Regions from separate parts of the Isoptericola sp. NPDC060257 genome, predicted to be linked through region 2. Evidence: riboswitches for the same ligand, from Rfam matches in the RefSeq annotation. Region 2 holds a riboswitch; each other region holds the start of a gene.
The links. A riboswitch is a leader RNA that binds a small molecule or an ion and turns the genes downstream of it on or off. The one in region 2 is predicted to bind thiamine pyrophosphate.

Region 1 (4,873 bases), on a different contig from region 2:
GTGTGGGTGGCGCTGCGCGTGAACGTGCGGGCCGTGCTGGAGCAGGTGACCCTGGCGGACCTCGCGGCCGGGACGATCCCCGACGTCGTGCGCCGGCTCACGGAGCAGGAATCGGCGTGGATCAACCCGTGAGCCCCGCTCCCGCGGCCTGACGGGCGCCCGTCTCAGCATGCAGACATTTTCTTGAGACCGTTGAATCCGATAGAGCCGATCGGGTAACTTCACTGCAGACGCGGCGGACCCGCTGCCGCGCCGAAACGGAGGGAACCCCCGTGCGGACTCTCGTCCTCCTTGCCCTCGTGGGCCTCGGTGCGCAGCTCGTCGACGGCAGCCTGGGCATGGCCTACGGCGTCACCTCGACCACCCTGCTGCTCGCGATCGGCACCAACCCCGCGGCCGCGTCGGCGACCGTCCACCTCGCCGAGGTCGGGACGACGCTGGCGTCCGGTGCGTCGCACTGGCGGTTCGGGAACGTGGACTGGAAGGTCGTCACCAAGATCGGCATCCCCGGTGCGGTCGGCGCGTTCGCCGGCGCGACCTTCCTCTCGTGGCTGTCGACCGAGATCGCCAAGCCGCTGATGTCGATCCTGCTGCTGGGGCTGGGCCTGTACGTGCTGCTGCGCTTCACGCTCCGCGGGCTGCGCACGGACCGCCTCGGGCAGCCGCTCCGCAAGCGGTTCCTCACCCCGCTCGGCCTGGTCGCCGGGTTCATGGACGCCACGGGCGGCGGCGGCTGGGGGCCGGTGGGCACGCCCGCCATCCTGGCGAGCGGCCGCATGGAGCCCCGCAAGGTGATCGGCTCGATCGACACCAGCGAGTTCTTCGTGGCCGTCGCCGCGAGCCTCGGCTTCCTCTTCGGCCTCGGGACCGCGGGCATCAACCCGACCTGGGCCCTGGCGCTGCTCATCGGCGGCCTGATCGCCGCGCCGATCGCCGCATGGCTCGTCCGCCTGGTGCCGCCGCGCGTCCTCGGATCCGCCGTCGGCGGGATCATCGTGCTCACCAACGTCCGCACCCTGCTGAGCCTCGACGAGTTCCCCGTGAGCGACGGCGTGCGGGGTCTCGTCCTCGGGCTCATCGCGGTCGGCTGGGCCGCCGCCGTCACCTACTCGTTCCGCGAGCACCGCAAGGCGGTCGCGGCGGAGCGGGCCGAGGCGGCGGGCGAGCACCCCGAGGCCGCTGCGACGACGGTCGCCTGACGCCTGCCCCGGCACGGCCGGGGCCACCGACGACACCACCGCCACCGCACGTCACCCGCCGTGCGGTGGCGGTGTCGTGCCGTCCCGGTACCGTGGTGAGGCCAGGAGAACTGCGCGCCGGACCCAGCTGCACGGCACTGGGGGGTGAGCCTCGATGTCCAGCACGCCCAACGACACACCGCGCCGCGAGCTCGTCGCTCTCGCGGAGCTGCTGGGCGCCGGGAGCCAGCTGCTCGTCGGCCGGTACCGCGTCGACGTCGCCACGGGGGAGTGGTGGTGGTCGGACGAGGTCTTCCGGATCTTCGGTCGTGAGCCGGGCAAGATCGCGCCGGGACCGGAGGTGCTGCGCGCCCACCTGCACCCCGACGACCGCGAGCGGCTCTCCCGGACGGCGGTGGTCGCGCTCGGCACCGGGCGGCCGTTCTCGGGGGCGCACCGCGTCGTGGACGACCACGGGCGCACCCATACCGTCGTCGTGACCGGACAGGGGAGGCACGGGGCCGACGGCGCGTCGTCGCAGATCGTCGGCTACGTCATCGACGCGAGCCCGGTCGTGCGGGACGCGCTGGAGCGCGAGGCGCACCGGGCCGTGTCCCGAGCGTTCGTCGCGGCCGCGGCCGCCGAGCAGGCCAAGGGCGCCATCATGGCGGTGTGCGGCGTGGACGAGTCGGTCGCCACCGAGGTGCTCGCGGACGCCGGCGCGCAGGTCGGGATCTCCGCCCAGTCGGCGGGGGAGCAGGTGATGAAGGGGCTCGCGCGGCCCGTCGGGGACCGCGACGCCGCGCTCACGGCGGCGGAGGTGGTGCGGTCCGCCCCGCCGGCCCAGGACGCGGCGGACCGGCTCAGCCAGGCGCTCGCCACCGTGCGGCCGGTGGACCGGCCGCACGGTCACGACGCGCAGCTCGCCCGCCGGCGTCCGCGCGCGAGCCACTGACCCGCAGGGCGGGCTCGTCAGGAGCGCGGGATCAGCGGCCGGGCACGAACCGGGCCGCTGCGCGCACGGCGCCCTTGCGGGCGAGGCGCTTCGCGAGCACCGCGACTCCGCCCGAGACCGCCGCGAAGGTGACGGCCTGGATGATCGAGATCTCGTCGTCGTCCACGTTGGTGGGCGCCACGCTGCCCGTCGTCTTCTCCCAGACCACCCCGATCAGCTTCTGCGCGACCCATCCGGCGGCGATCGTCAGCACCACCGTGCCGACCTTCACGCCCAGCGGCTGCTCGGTGTCCGTCACGTGCTCTCCCTCGGTAGGTCCCGGCGCGGCCGCGGCATGACCGCGCGTCGTCTCGCGTGCGTCCGCGGCCGCCGGACGGCGTCACGGCACGTCAGGCACGTCACACCCCGAGGTCGAGGACTGCACCACGGTAGCGCGGCGTCGACGGGTAGGCTCGTGGTGATACGACAGGGGAGCGCCCACCGGCGCTGAGAGTGCGGACCGCCGCAGACCCTCGAACCTGATCCGGTTAGCACCGGTGGAGGAAGTCGGGAATCTCGTTCCCTGCGGACGGCCGCACCACGACGGTGCCGGGTGCCCGCAGGACCCCCTTCTCGCACCTTGAGGAGGACAGCATGAAGCTGACGACCACGGCCCGGACCACGGCGGCCGCCGCGGGCGTCGTCGCCCTGCTGCCGCTGCTGGCGGCGTGCGGCGGGGCGGCCCCGGACGACGCGAGCGGGGCGGCGTCGAGCACGGTCACGCTCGTGACCCACGACTCGTTCGCCGTCTCCGACGACGTCCTGGCCGCGTTCGAGAAGGAGTCCGGTCTCACCGTCGAGCAGGTGGCCCCGGGCGACGCGGGCACGCTGGTGAACCAGCTCGTGCTCACCAAGGACGCGCCGCTGGGCGACGTCGTGTTCGGCGTGGACAACACGTACGCGTCGCGGGCCGTCGACGCCGGGGTCTTCGAGGAGTACCAGCCGGCCGACCTCGCCCCGGGGGTCGCGGCCTACGCGCCCGACGACCTGGCGGGCACGCTGACGCCCGTCGACGTGGGCGACGTGTGCATGAACCTCGACGACGGCTGGTTCGCGAAGAACGGCGTCACGCCCCCGACGACGCTCGAGGACCTCGCGAAGCCGGACTACGCGGACCTCACCGTCGTGACCAACCCGGCGACGTCGTCCCCCGGCCTCGCGTTCCTGCTCGCGACGATCGGCGCCTTTGGCACGGACGGCTGGGAGGCCTACTGGGCCGACCTGCGCGACAACGGCCTCAAGGTGGCAGAGAGCTGGGAGGACGCGTACTACGTGGACTTCTCCGGCGCCGGGGAGGGCGGGCAGCGACCGATCGCGCTGTCGTACGCGACGTCGCCCGCGTTCACCGTGAGCGACGACGGGAAGACCTCCGCCACGAGCGCGATGCTCGACACCTGCTTCCGGCAGGTCGAGTACGCGGGGGTGCTGTCCGGCGCCGAGAACCCCGAGGGCGCCAAGAAGCTCGTGGACTTCCTGACGAGCGCCGAGTTCCAGGCCGACGTGCCCGGCCAGATGTACATGTACCCCGCCGACCCGGACGTGGAGCTGCCCGCCGACTGGCAGCAGTTCGCGCCCCTGGCCGACGAGCCGTTCGAGGTGGCGCCCGCGGACGTCGCCGCGCACCGCGACGAGTGGATCGAGCAGTGGACGGCGACGGTCGTCGGCTGACGCGCCCCGTGCCCCGCGCCTCCCGCAGCACCGCCCGCCCGGCAGTCCGGGCGGCGCGGTCGCGCGCCGAACGGCGGCGCGGAGACCGGTGGGGCGCGTGGCTCGGCTGGGGCGCCGCCGTCGCGCTCCCGCTGGGCTTCCTCGCGGTCTTCTTCGCGTGGCCGGTGGTGTCGCTCGTCCTGCAGGGGTTCTTCACCGAGACCGCGGCGGGCCGGGAGCTCGACCTGTCCGGCTTCGCCGAGGTGCTGTCCCAGGGGCGCACGTGGCGGATCGTCGGGCAGACGCTCGCCCAGGCGCTCACCGGCACGCTGCTGTCGGTGCTGCTGGGGCTGCCCGGAGCCTACGTGCTCTACCGGTGCCGGTTCCCCGGGCGCACTCTGGTGCGGGGCTTGGTGACGGTGCCGTTCGTGCTGCCCAGCGTCGTCGTCGGGGTCGCCTTCCGCGCGCTCTTCGCGCCCGGCGGGCCGCTCGGCTGGGCGCACCTGGAGGAGAGCTTCGCCGGCATCGTGCTGGCGCTGGTGTTCTTCAACTACGCGGTGGTGGTGCGGACCGTCGGCGGCATGTGGGAGCGGCTCGACCCGCGCGCCGAGCAGGCCGCCCGTGCGCTCGGCGCGACGCCCTGGCGCGCGTTCCGCACCGTGACGCTGCCCGCGCTCGGCCCGGCGATCGCGTCGGCCGCCGCGGTGGTGTTCCTCTTCTGCGCGACGGCGTTCGGCGTCGTCCTCGTCCTCGGTGGCCTGCGCTACGGCACGATCGAGACGGAGATCTGGACGCGCACCACCCAGTTCCTCGACCTGCGCTCGGCGGCGGTGCTGTCGGTGCTGCAGCTCGTCGTGGTGGCCGGCGCGCTGCTGGTCAGCTCCCGCGCCCGGGCGCGCCGGGAGCGGGCCCTGCACCTCACGAGCGACAGCGTGTCCGCGCACCGGCTGCGGCTGCGCGCGGGCGCCGACGGCACGGACGTCGTGCCGGCGCTCGTCACCCTCGTCGTGGTCGCCGGGCTGCTCGTGCTGCCCATGGCGGGGCTCGTCACGCG
Region 2 (4,873 bases):
GCTCCTCGCCATCTGACCGCGAGGTGGTACCGGACCTGCCGAGGTAGTACGAGGACCCGCGAGGTAGTACCCGACCCGCCGAGGTAGTACGAGCCTCGTCGAGGTGGCGGTCCGTGAGTACTACCTCGGCAGGTCCGGTACCACCTCGGCGTCAGAGGGCGAGGTCGAGGCGGCCGTCGGGGGAGGAGCTGGCCAGCGCGCCCTCGCGGCGCGGGATGCGGCCGGCCCCGGCGGCGAGGCGGCCGGACTCGACGGCGAGGCGCATGGCGTGCGCCATGCGGACCGGGTCGGCGGCACGGGTGACGGCGGTCGCGAGCAGCACGCCGTCGCAGCCGAGCTCCATCGCGAGGGCGGCGTCGGACGCCGTGCCCACGCCGGCGTCGAGGACGACGGGCACGCGCGCGGCACTCGCGATCGCCTCGATGTTGCGCGGGTTGAGCACGCCCAGGCCGGTGCCGATGGGGGCGCCGAGCGGCATGACGGCGGCGCACCCGACGTCCTCCAGCCGGCGCGCGAGGATCGGGTCGTCGTTCGTGTACGGCAGGACGACGAACCCGTCGCGCACGAGCCGGTCGGCCGCCTCGACGAGGCCGATCGGGTCGGGCAGCAGGGTGACGTCGTCGGCGACGACCTCGAGCTTGACCCAGTCGGTGCCGCACGCCTCGCGCGCGAGCTGGGCGGTGAGCACGGCCTCGGCGACCGAGAAGCAGCCCGCCGTGTTGGGCAGGGCGCGGATGCCGAGCCGCTCCAGCAGCCCCCAGATGCCGCCGTCCTCGGAGCCCGCGCCGCCCGGGCGCACCGCGACGCGGCGCATCGCCACGGTGGTGAGCCCGGTGCCCGACGCGACCAGCGCGTCCTCGAGCGTCATGAGGTTCGACGCGCCGCCCGTGCCCATGACGAGGCGCGAGCCGATCTCCGTGCCGGCGACCACGAGGGGGTCGACGAGAGGGTGCGCGAGCGGGCGGGACGTGGCCGCGGCGTGCGTGCTGGTCATGCTTCCTCCGTGCTTCCTGGTCAGGCTTCGTGGTCAGCCGCCCTGGACGGCGGTGACGATCTCGACCCGGTCGCCGGGCGCGATCCGGGTACCGGCCCACAGGCCGCGGGGGACGACGGCGTCGTTCACGGCGACGGCGATGCCCTGGACGGACCCGTCGGCGACGAACGCGGGCACGAGGGCCGCGACGACGGCCTCGACGCCGTCGCCGTGCGGCCCGTCGAGCGGGTAGGCCTCGCCGTTCACGACGGCGGTGCGGGTGGCGGGGGTGGCGGTCATCGGGCGGCTCCTTCGGGGAGAGGGTCGGCGGGCGCGAAGCGGCGCGGGTCCGCGGCGGACAGCGCCGGGTCGGGGGGAGGCGCTCCGGTCAGCTCGGCCACGACCGCGTCGGCGGTGAGCGGGGCGAGCAGCACCCCGTTGCGTCCGTGCCCGACGGCGGCGAGCAGGCCGGGGACGCCGGTGGCGCCGACGAGCGGCAGGTTGTCGGGGGTGGCCGGGCGGGCGCGCGGCGTGACGTCGACCAGCGCGGCCTCGTCGATGCCGGGCACGAGCGCGCGGGCGTCGCGCAGCAGCGCGAACACGCCGCCTGCCTCGGCGCGGCGGTCGTCGGGGCGCTCCTCGCTGGTGGCGCCGACGACGATCTCCCGGTGGCTCGGCCCGGAGCCGGGCCCCGCGCCGCTACCGGCACCCCGGGGCACGACGTACACCGGCCGTCCCTGCACGGTGCCCCGCACCACGTGCTCGAGCGCGAGGCCCGGGCCGGCGTCGAGGCGCAGCGTCACGCCCTTCACCGGCCGCACCGGGACGCGCATGTCGGGCAGTCCGTCGAGCAGCGACGCCGTCGCGCCCGCGCCGGTCGCGAGGACGACCGCGCCCGCGGCGTGGCGCGCGCCCGCGTCGTCGCGCACCGCGACGACGCGGCCCGCGCCGTCGCGCTCGAGCCGCGCCGCCGCGCGGTGGACGAGGGAGCCGGCGAGGGCCTGGACGAGCGCCGCGTGCGCCCTTCGCGGGTCCACGGCGAGGTCGCCCTCGACGACGGCCGCCCCGGCGAGCCGCGGCCCGAGGTACGGCTCGCGCCGCCGCGCGTCGGCCACCGAGACCTCGGCGGAGGCGAGACCCCACTCCCGGTGCAGCGCCAGGACCCGGCGCAGCAGGGCGAGGTCGTCGGCGTCGTACGCGACGGCGAGCGACCCGGCGCGCAGCAGGGGGACGTCGCGCCCGGTCGCCGCGGCCAGGCGGGCGGCGAAGTCGGGCCAGCGGGCCGCCGACGCGACGTTGAGGCGGGCGAGCTCCCGCTCGCCGAAGTCGGACTCGCTGACGGCCGCGAGCATCCCCGCCGCGGCGCGGGTGGCGCCCTCGCCGGGCGACGGGTCGAGCACGGTGACGGACAGCCCGCTCGCGGCGGCGCGCCAGGCGACGGCGAGGCCGACGATCCCGCCGCCCACGACGACGACATCGGACGGGGTGCCGGACGGACTGCTGGGCGTGGGCATGTGCGCTCCCTTCGCTGGCATGACCCAGATCAGGTTCGACGGTCGGCTCCTACGCCCTCTCAGCCCCGAGCGGGGCTCCCGTGCGCGGCCACTGTAACCCGGCCCGTGGTTACCCTGACCGGCGTGACCACGACCGCGCCCGACCACGGTGCCGCCCCGGAGACTGCTCCCGACGCGACCCGCGCCCGCCTCGCCGACGCCCGCCTGTACCTGTGCACCGACGCCCGCGAGGAGCGCGGCGACCTGGAGGACTTCCTGCACGCGGCGCTCGCGGGCGGCGTCGACGTCGTGCAGCTGCGGGACAAGACGCTCGACGTCGCGCGCGAGCTCGAGCTGCAGGAGGTGGTCGCCCGCGTCGCCGCGGAGCACGGCGCGCTCTGGGCGGTGAACGACCGGGCCGACGTCGCGCAGCTCACCGGGACGCCCGTGGTGCACATGGGGCAGCGCGACCTCCCGGTGCCCGCCGTGCGGTCGCTGCTCGGGCCGGCTCCGGTGCTGGGCCGGTCCACGCACTCCGCGGACCAGGCCGCCGCGGCGGAGGCCGACCCGGACGTCGACTACTTCTGCGTCGGCCCGCTGTGGGCCACGCCCACCAAGCCCGGCCGCACGGCCGTCGGACTCGACCTGCTGCGCGAGGTCGCCGCGACCCGCCCGACGACGCCGTGGTTCGCCATCGGCGGCGTCGACGCCGAGCGCCTCGACGCCGTGCTCGACGCCGGTGCGTCGCGCGTCGTCGTCGTGCGCGCGATCACGCAGGCGCCGGACGCCGAGCGGGCCGCGCGAGAGCTGCGGGAGCGGCTGGGCTGACGGTCCGGGCCGGACCGCCGCGCGAGGTGACCTACCCCACCGCGTGACCCGTGGGACAGGCCCGGGAGCGGTACCGTCCGGCGGCTACGATGGCTCGGTGACGTCTCCCGCCACCGACACCCCCACCACCGCCGACCTGGCGCCCACGCCGCGTCCGGTCCTCGTCGTCGACTTCGGCGCCCAGTACGCGCAGCTCATCGCGCGCCGCGTGCGCGAGGCCCGCGTCTACTCCGAGATCGTGCCGCACACGTTCACCACCGAGCAGATGCTCGCCAAGAACCCGGCGGCCATCATCCTGTCGGGCGGCCCGTCGTCGGTGTACGCCACCGGCGCGCCGTTCGTGGACCCGGCGCTGTTCGAGGCCGGCGTGCCGGTGCTCGGCATCTGCTACGGCTTCCAGGCGATGGCGCAGGCGCTGGGCGGCACCGTCGCGCAGACGGGGCAGCGGGAGTACGGCGGCACCGAGGTCGAGGTGTGCGAGTCCGGCGTGCTGCTGGCGGGCACCCCCGACCACCAGACCACCTGGATGAGCCACGGCGACTCCGTGCACGCCGCGCCCGAGGGCTTCGCGGTGCTCGCGACGTCGTCCGGCTCGCCCGTCGCCGCGTTCGAGGACACCGGCCGCCGGCTGTACGGCGTGCAGTGGCACCCCGAGGTCAAGCACTCCGCGCACGGCCAGGCCGTGCTGGAGAAGTTCCTCTACGAGGGCGCGGGGCTCGCCCCCGACTGGACCGCGGGCAACGTCATCGCCGACCAGGTCGCCGCGATCCGCGCGCAGGTCGGCGACGCGCGCGTCATCTGCGCCCTGTCCGGCGGCGTGGACTCCGCCGTCGCCGCCGCGCTGGTGCAGCGCGCCGTCGGCGACCAGCTCACCTGCGTGCACGTGGACCACGGCCTGCTGCGCGAGGGCGAGGTCGAGCAGATCGAGCGCGACTTCGTCGCGTCCACGGGCGTGAAGCTCATCATCCGCGACGAGAAGGAGCGGTTCCTCACCGCCCTCGCGGGCGTGAGCGACCCGGAGACGAAGCGCAAGATCATCGGCCGCGAGTTCATCCGCGTCTTCGAGGACGCCCAGCGCGACATCGTCGCCGAGGCGGGCGCCCACGGCGAAGAGGTCAAGTTCCTCGTGCAGGGCACGCTCTACCCGGACGTCGTCGAGTCCGGCGGCGGCGAGGGCGCGGCCAACATCAAGAGCCACCACAACGTGGGCGGCCTGCCCGACGACCTGCAGTTCGAGCTGGTCGAGCCGCTGCGGACGCTGTTCAAGGACGAGGTCCGCGCCGTCGGCCGCGAGCTCGGCGTGCCGGAGGAGATCGTCTCCCGCCAGCCCTTCCCGGGCCCGGGCCTCGGCATCCGCATCGTCGGCGAGGTGACGGCGGAGCGCCTCGAGACGCTGCGCCAGGCGGACGCCATCGCGCGCGCCGAGCTCACCAGGGCCGGCCTGGACGACGAGATCTGGCAGTGCCCCGTCGTGCTGCTGGCCGACGTCCGCTCCGTCGGCGTGCAGGGCGACGGCCGCACCTACGGCCACCCGATCGTGCTGCGCCCCGTGTCCTCCGAGGACGCCATGACGGCCGAC
Region 3 (4,873 bases), on a different contig from region 2:
GCAGGACGGGGGCCGGGAGCTCGGGCTCCGCGTCGCCGGACGCCTCCTGGTCCCAGGCGACGACCTCGCCGTCGGAGTAGGTCTGGGTGGCGGGGAGGACGATCTCCTCCACGCCGTCCGGGACGGCGCCGGCCGACACGGTGAACCGGAGGAACTCGCCCGGCGCGATGCCGGCGTCGGCGTCGTCGGCGGTCCACTCGATGCTCGCCGGCGCCTCGGTGACGGTGGTGCCGTGCACCTCGACGGGCTCGGGCAGGGGCGCCTGGGTGACCTTCGCGGTCCAGCCCGGCACGGGCTCGACGGACACGCTGGTGAAGGGGGTGTCGGTGGGCAGGTCGACCTGCACCGCGGTGGTCGAGGCCTCGGCGGACTCGTTCGGGACCTTGAAGGTGAGGGTGGCGTACGACCCGGCCTCGGCCGCCTCGGGGGTCACGGTCACGTGCGCCGACGCGGCGGTCGCGCCGAGCACGAGGGCGGGGAGGGCGAGCGCGGCCGCGCCGGCGAGGCGACGCGGGCGGAGGGCAGGGGTGAGGACAGGGGTGGTCCTGGACATGGGTTCTTCCGCTCCTGGCTGTCAGGTGTGTCAGTCGGTCGTGGGACGGCGAGGGACCCGCCCCCGTCCGACGACGGACCAGGGCAGGGTCAGGCGGCGCGCGCGAGGGCGCCCGGGAGCAGCAGCGGGGGCCCGCGTGGGGGCGTGCGCCGGCGGACGCGGGGCGGGTGGGGGCGCCAGGTGCGCCCGACGACGACGGCGTGCTCGCGGACCACCGGAAGCGCCCGCGGCTCCTGCACGAGGAGCGCGACGTGCCGCAGGTGCCCCACCACGGTGAGGGCCGCCCGGTCGCCCGCCGCGAGCAGCAGGGCGGTGAGCAGCACCGCGGCGGCGTGCGCGGCGAGCATCCAGGTCGTCGTCCCGGCGTCGCCCGCGTGGTGCAGCAGCCCGCCGCCCGTCGCGGGCGCGAGGGAGCCCGGGCCCATGGCGTGGAGCGCGTGGCCGTCCGGGGTGGCGCCCGGGGTCGCGAGCGGAGCCGAGGGAGCACCCGTGCCCGCCGCGCCGAGCACGGACAACGTCGTGTGCTGCACGAACTGCAGCGCGACCATCGCCGGCAGGAGGCGAGGGAGGGTCAGACGGCGGCGCGCGGTCCACACCGCGCGCGGCGCCGTGCGCGCCGCGACGACGAGCCAGGCGAGGGGTGCCGCGGGGAGCGCGCCGCCGGCCAGGAGATGGGCGGCGGCCGCGATGCTGAGCGTCGTGCCGGCGACGAGGAGCTCGCGCACACGACGGACGACCACGGGCACCCCCGCACCCTACCGCGGCGTCGGCCGGGATCTGCAGCCCCGCCCCGGGCGGCCGTTCGGGCGCCGGCGGAACCGGTCACGACGCACCCGCGCGGGACACCGGACCCGCCCGGGCCGTCCTGGGCTACGGTGGGCGCCACGACACGGGGTGCGTCCCGACCGGTCATCGCCGCGACTTCGTCACGGCCGGCCGGCGGGCGCTGAGAACACACCCGTCGAACCTGATCTAGCTCGTACTAGCGAAGGGATGTCGACATGAGTGCGCGCGCACCTGAAGACAGCTCCGCCGGCCGCGCCGGCACCACCACCCCTGCTCACGCCGCCCCCGCTCCCGTCTCGTCGCCGACGACGGCGCCGCGGACGGGCAGCAGGCCCCGGGTCCTGGCGGTGGCCGGGTCCGACCCGTCCGGCGGCGCCGGCATCCAGGCGGACCTCAAGTCGATCGCGGCCGCGGGCGGCTACGGGATGGCCGCCGTCACGGCCCTGACCGTGCAGAACACCCGCGGCGTGCGTGACGTGCACGTGCCGCCCGCCGCATTCCTGGCCGCGCAGCTCGACGCCGTCGCCGACGACGTGGCCGTCGACGCCGTGAAGATCGGGATGCTCGCCTCGGCCCCGGTGGCCCGGGCGGTGGCCGCGTGGCTCGACGGGCTGGCGCGTGCCGCATCCCACCCGTCCGGGCCGTCCGGGCCGTCCGGCGCGACCGCGCGCCCCGCCGTCGTCCTGGACCCGGTCATGGTGGCGACCAGCGGGGACCGGCTGCTCGACCCGGCGGCCGAGGACGCCGTGCGGGACCTGCTCGGCCGGGTGGACGTCGTGACGCCGAACCTGCCCGAGCTCGCGGTCCTCGCGCAGGAGCCCCCCGCCGCGGACTGGCCTGCCGCCCTCGAGCAGGCGCGACGGCTGGCCGCCCGGCACGGGGTCCTGGTGGTGGCGAAGGGCGGCCACCTCCTCGCGCGGTCAGAGGCGAGGGACGTGGGCGCCCCGGACGCCCTCGTCGGTCCGCGGGGCGTGCTCGTGGAGCTCCCCGGCCCTCGACTGACCAGCACCTCCACCCACGGCACCGGCTGCTCGCTGTCCAGCGGGCTGGCCGCCCGGTACGCGCGCGCGGGCGACTGGGCCGAGGCGCTGCGCGGCACGAAGGCCTGGCTGACCGCGGCGATCCGGGCGGGGGAGGCCCTGCGCGTCGGCGGCGGGAACGGTCCCGTCGACCACCTGGTGGGGCTGCGCGCGGGCGGCGCGGAACCCCAGGCGCCGTCCCGTGCGGCCCGTGCGTCCGGGGCGGGCGCGGAGGACGTCGTCGCCCGGTGGTGGGACGACGCCGCGGACGTGCGCGCCGCGATCGACGAGCTGGCGTTCGTCCGGTCGCTGGGCGACGGGACCCTCGACGCCGACCACTTCCGCGCCTACCTGGAGCAGGACGCGCTCTACCTGCGCGACTACGCGCGCTGCCTCGCCCGGGCGAGCGAGCTCGCGCCCACGCGGGCCGAGCAGGCGTTCTGGGCCGGTGGCGCGCATGGCGCCCTGGTGACGGAGCTCGACCTCCACACGCGCTGGCTGGGCGGGGAGCCGCAGGACGTGCCCGCCAGCGCCACGACGGCCGCCTACCTCGACCACCTGCGCGCGGCCGGCGACGACTACGCGACCCTCGTGGCCGCCGTCCTGCCCTGCTACTGGATCTACCAGGACGTGGGGGAGCGGCTGGCCGCGCGCAACCACGCGGGCCACCCGTACGCGGCGTGGCTGGGCACCTACGCCGACGACGCGTTCGCGGACGCGACGCGGGAGGCCGTCGCGATCCTGCGCCGCGCCGCCGCGGCGTCCGACGCGTCCACCCGGGACCGGATGGCGGCGGCGTTCCGCGCGGCGTGCGAGCACGAGCTGGCGTTCTTCGACCAGACGGGCCTCCCCGGCACGACGGGCACCTCAGGCACAGCAGGCACAGCGGGCAGGGGAGGCACGACCGAGGACGTCGACGGGCGCCCCGCCGATCGCGTCGCGGTGGGCTGACCGCGGCCGGCCGGATCCCCGTCGTGGGGCCAGTCGCGGGACCCGCCGTCCTGCCCGACGGCGGGATCCCGCGGCGGTAAGCGGTGTCCCGGTTCGCGGCCCCACCGCGTGATCGGGGCAAGCGTGTCGGTGGCGAGTGAGAGAATGAGTGTGATGCCCGACACGAAGCGCACTTCGCGCAGCCGCAGCCGAGGCGCACGCCGCGCCGATCCCTCCGACAGTCCCAGGAGGAGCTTCGCCTCCTCCGCTCCCCGAGGTCCCGCTGCGCCCGGCACCTCGCCGGGTCGCGCCGAGGGGCCGCCCGGCCCGCCGGGCGCCGGCCCCTCGGCGGCCGTCGCCCCTGCGGGCTCCGAGCTCTCCACGTTCGCGTCCGTGCGCCGGCTCTACCCGTACGTCCGGCCCGCGTTGCCGCGCATGGTCGGCGGCCTCTTCTCGGCGCTCGGCGCGAGCCTCGCCGCGCTGGCGATCCCGCGCGTGCTGCAGGCTCTCGTCGAGGGCCCGCTCGCGGAGGGCGCCGCCGCCCACGACCTCGGCGCCCTCGTGGTGCCGGTCCTCCTCGTGCTCGTGCTGGGGGTCGCGGAGGCCGGGTTCGTCCTGCTGCGCCGCAACCTCGTGATGTATCCCGGCACGCGGGTCGAGGCCGAGCTGCGGATGGCGCTGTTCCGCCACCTGCAGGACCTGCCCGTCGCGTTCCACGACCGGTGGCCCGGCGGGCAGCTGCTGAGCCGGATCATGGGCGACCTCGGCCTGCTCCGTCGCTGGCTGGTCTTCGGCGTCCTGCAGCTCGTCGTCAGCATCGTGACGATCGTGGTCGGCGTGGGCATCCTGCTGGCCACCGCCGGCTGGCTCGGCCTCGTCTACCTCGCGGGCGCGATCCCCGTGACGGTCATCGCGTTCCGCTTCTCGCGGCGGTACCGCGTCATCGCACGCCTGTCGCAGGACCAGTCGGGCGACCTCGCCACGACGGTCGAGGAGTCCGTGCACGGCATCCGCGTGCTCAAGGCGTTCGGCCGCGGGCGCGACGCCCTCGACTCGTTCACCGACCAGGCGGAGGAGCTGCGTCGCACGGAGATCCGCAAGGCGGGCAACCAGGCCACCGTCACCACGTCGCTGCAGCTCATCCCCGAGGTCACGCTGGCCGTCTGCCTCGTGCTCGGCACGGTGCTCGCCGCCCAGGGGCAGATCACCGTCGGCAGCCTCGTCGCCTTCTTCCTGACGACGGCCGTGATCAACGGCCCCGTGGTCGACCTCGGCATGACCCTGTCGATGACGCTCAACGCGCGCACCGCCGTCGACCGCTTCTTCGAGGTGATGGAGACCCCGAACCCGCTGGCCGACCCGGCCGACCCGGCCGACCCCGTCGAGCCCGGCCCGGCGCGAGGCCACGTCGAGCTCCGCGACGTCACGTTCCGCTACGAGGACGCGGAGCGGCCGGTCCTCGCGCACGTCGACCTCGAGCTGCCCGTCGGCACGACGACGGCGCTCGTCGGCCTCACCGGCTCGGGCAAGTCCACCCTCGCGATGGTCGTGCCGCGCATCTTCGACGTCACCGGCGGCGAGGTGC

Region 1: another riboswitch for thiamine pyrophosphate. It lies ahead of ACFWEK_RS11080 (thiamine ABC transporter substrate binding subunit); the one in region 2 lies ahead of thiO (glycine oxidase ThiO).
Region 3: another riboswitch for thiamine pyrophosphate. It lies ahead of ACFWEK_RS18090 (bifunctional hydroxymethylpyrimidine kinase/phosphomethylpyrimidine kinase); the one in region 2 lies ahead of thiO (glycine oxidase ThiO).

What each region holds. Positions count from the first base shown of each region.
Region 1 covers NZ_JBHXAW010000112.1:6,119-10,991, reverse strand. Annotated here, with positions in the region: gene ACFWEK_RS11100 (RrF2 family transcriptional regulator) at 1-132, shown strand, start outside; gene ACFWEK_RS11095 (sulfite exporter TauE/SafE family protein) at 273-1,199, shown strand; gene ACFWEK_RS11090 (PAS domain-containing protein) at 1,354-2,133, shown strand; gene ACFWEK_RS11085 (DUF4235 domain-containing protein) at 2,165-2,431, opposite strand; TPP riboswitch at 2,591-2,695, shown strand; gene ACFWEK_RS11080 (thiamine ABC transporter substrate binding subunit) at 2,767-3,840, shown strand; gene ACFWEK_RS11075 (ABC transporter permease) at 3,849-4,873, shown strand, end outside.
Region 2 covers NZ_JBHXAW010000301.1:222-5,094, reverse strand. Annotated here, with positions in the region: partial or broken gene ACFWEK_RS18625 (hypothetical protein) at 1-16, shown strand, start outside; gene ACFWEK_RS18620 (thiazole synthase) at 152-994, opposite strand; gene thiS (sulfur carrier protein ThiS) at 1,028-1,273, opposite strand; gene thiO (glycine oxidase ThiO) at 1,270-2,487, opposite strand; TPP riboswitch at 2,477-2,579, opposite strand; gene thiE (thiamine phosphate synthase) at 2,611-3,294, shown strand; gene guaA (glutamine-hydrolyzing GMP synthase) at 3,392-4,873, shown strand, end outside.
Region 3 covers NZ_JBHXAW010000282.1:118-4,990, forward strand. Annotated here, with positions in the region: partial or broken gene ACFWEK_RS18080 (YcnI family protein) at 1-553, opposite strand, end outside; gene ACFWEK_RS18085 (hypothetical protein) at 643-1,299, opposite strand; TPP riboswitch at 1,434-1,564, shown strand; gene ACFWEK_RS18090 (bifunctional hydroxymethylpyrimidine kinase/phosphomethylpyrimidine kinase) at 1,555-3,309, shown strand; partial or broken gene ACFWEK_RS18095 (ABC transporter ATP-binding protein) at 3,682-4,873, shown strand, end outside.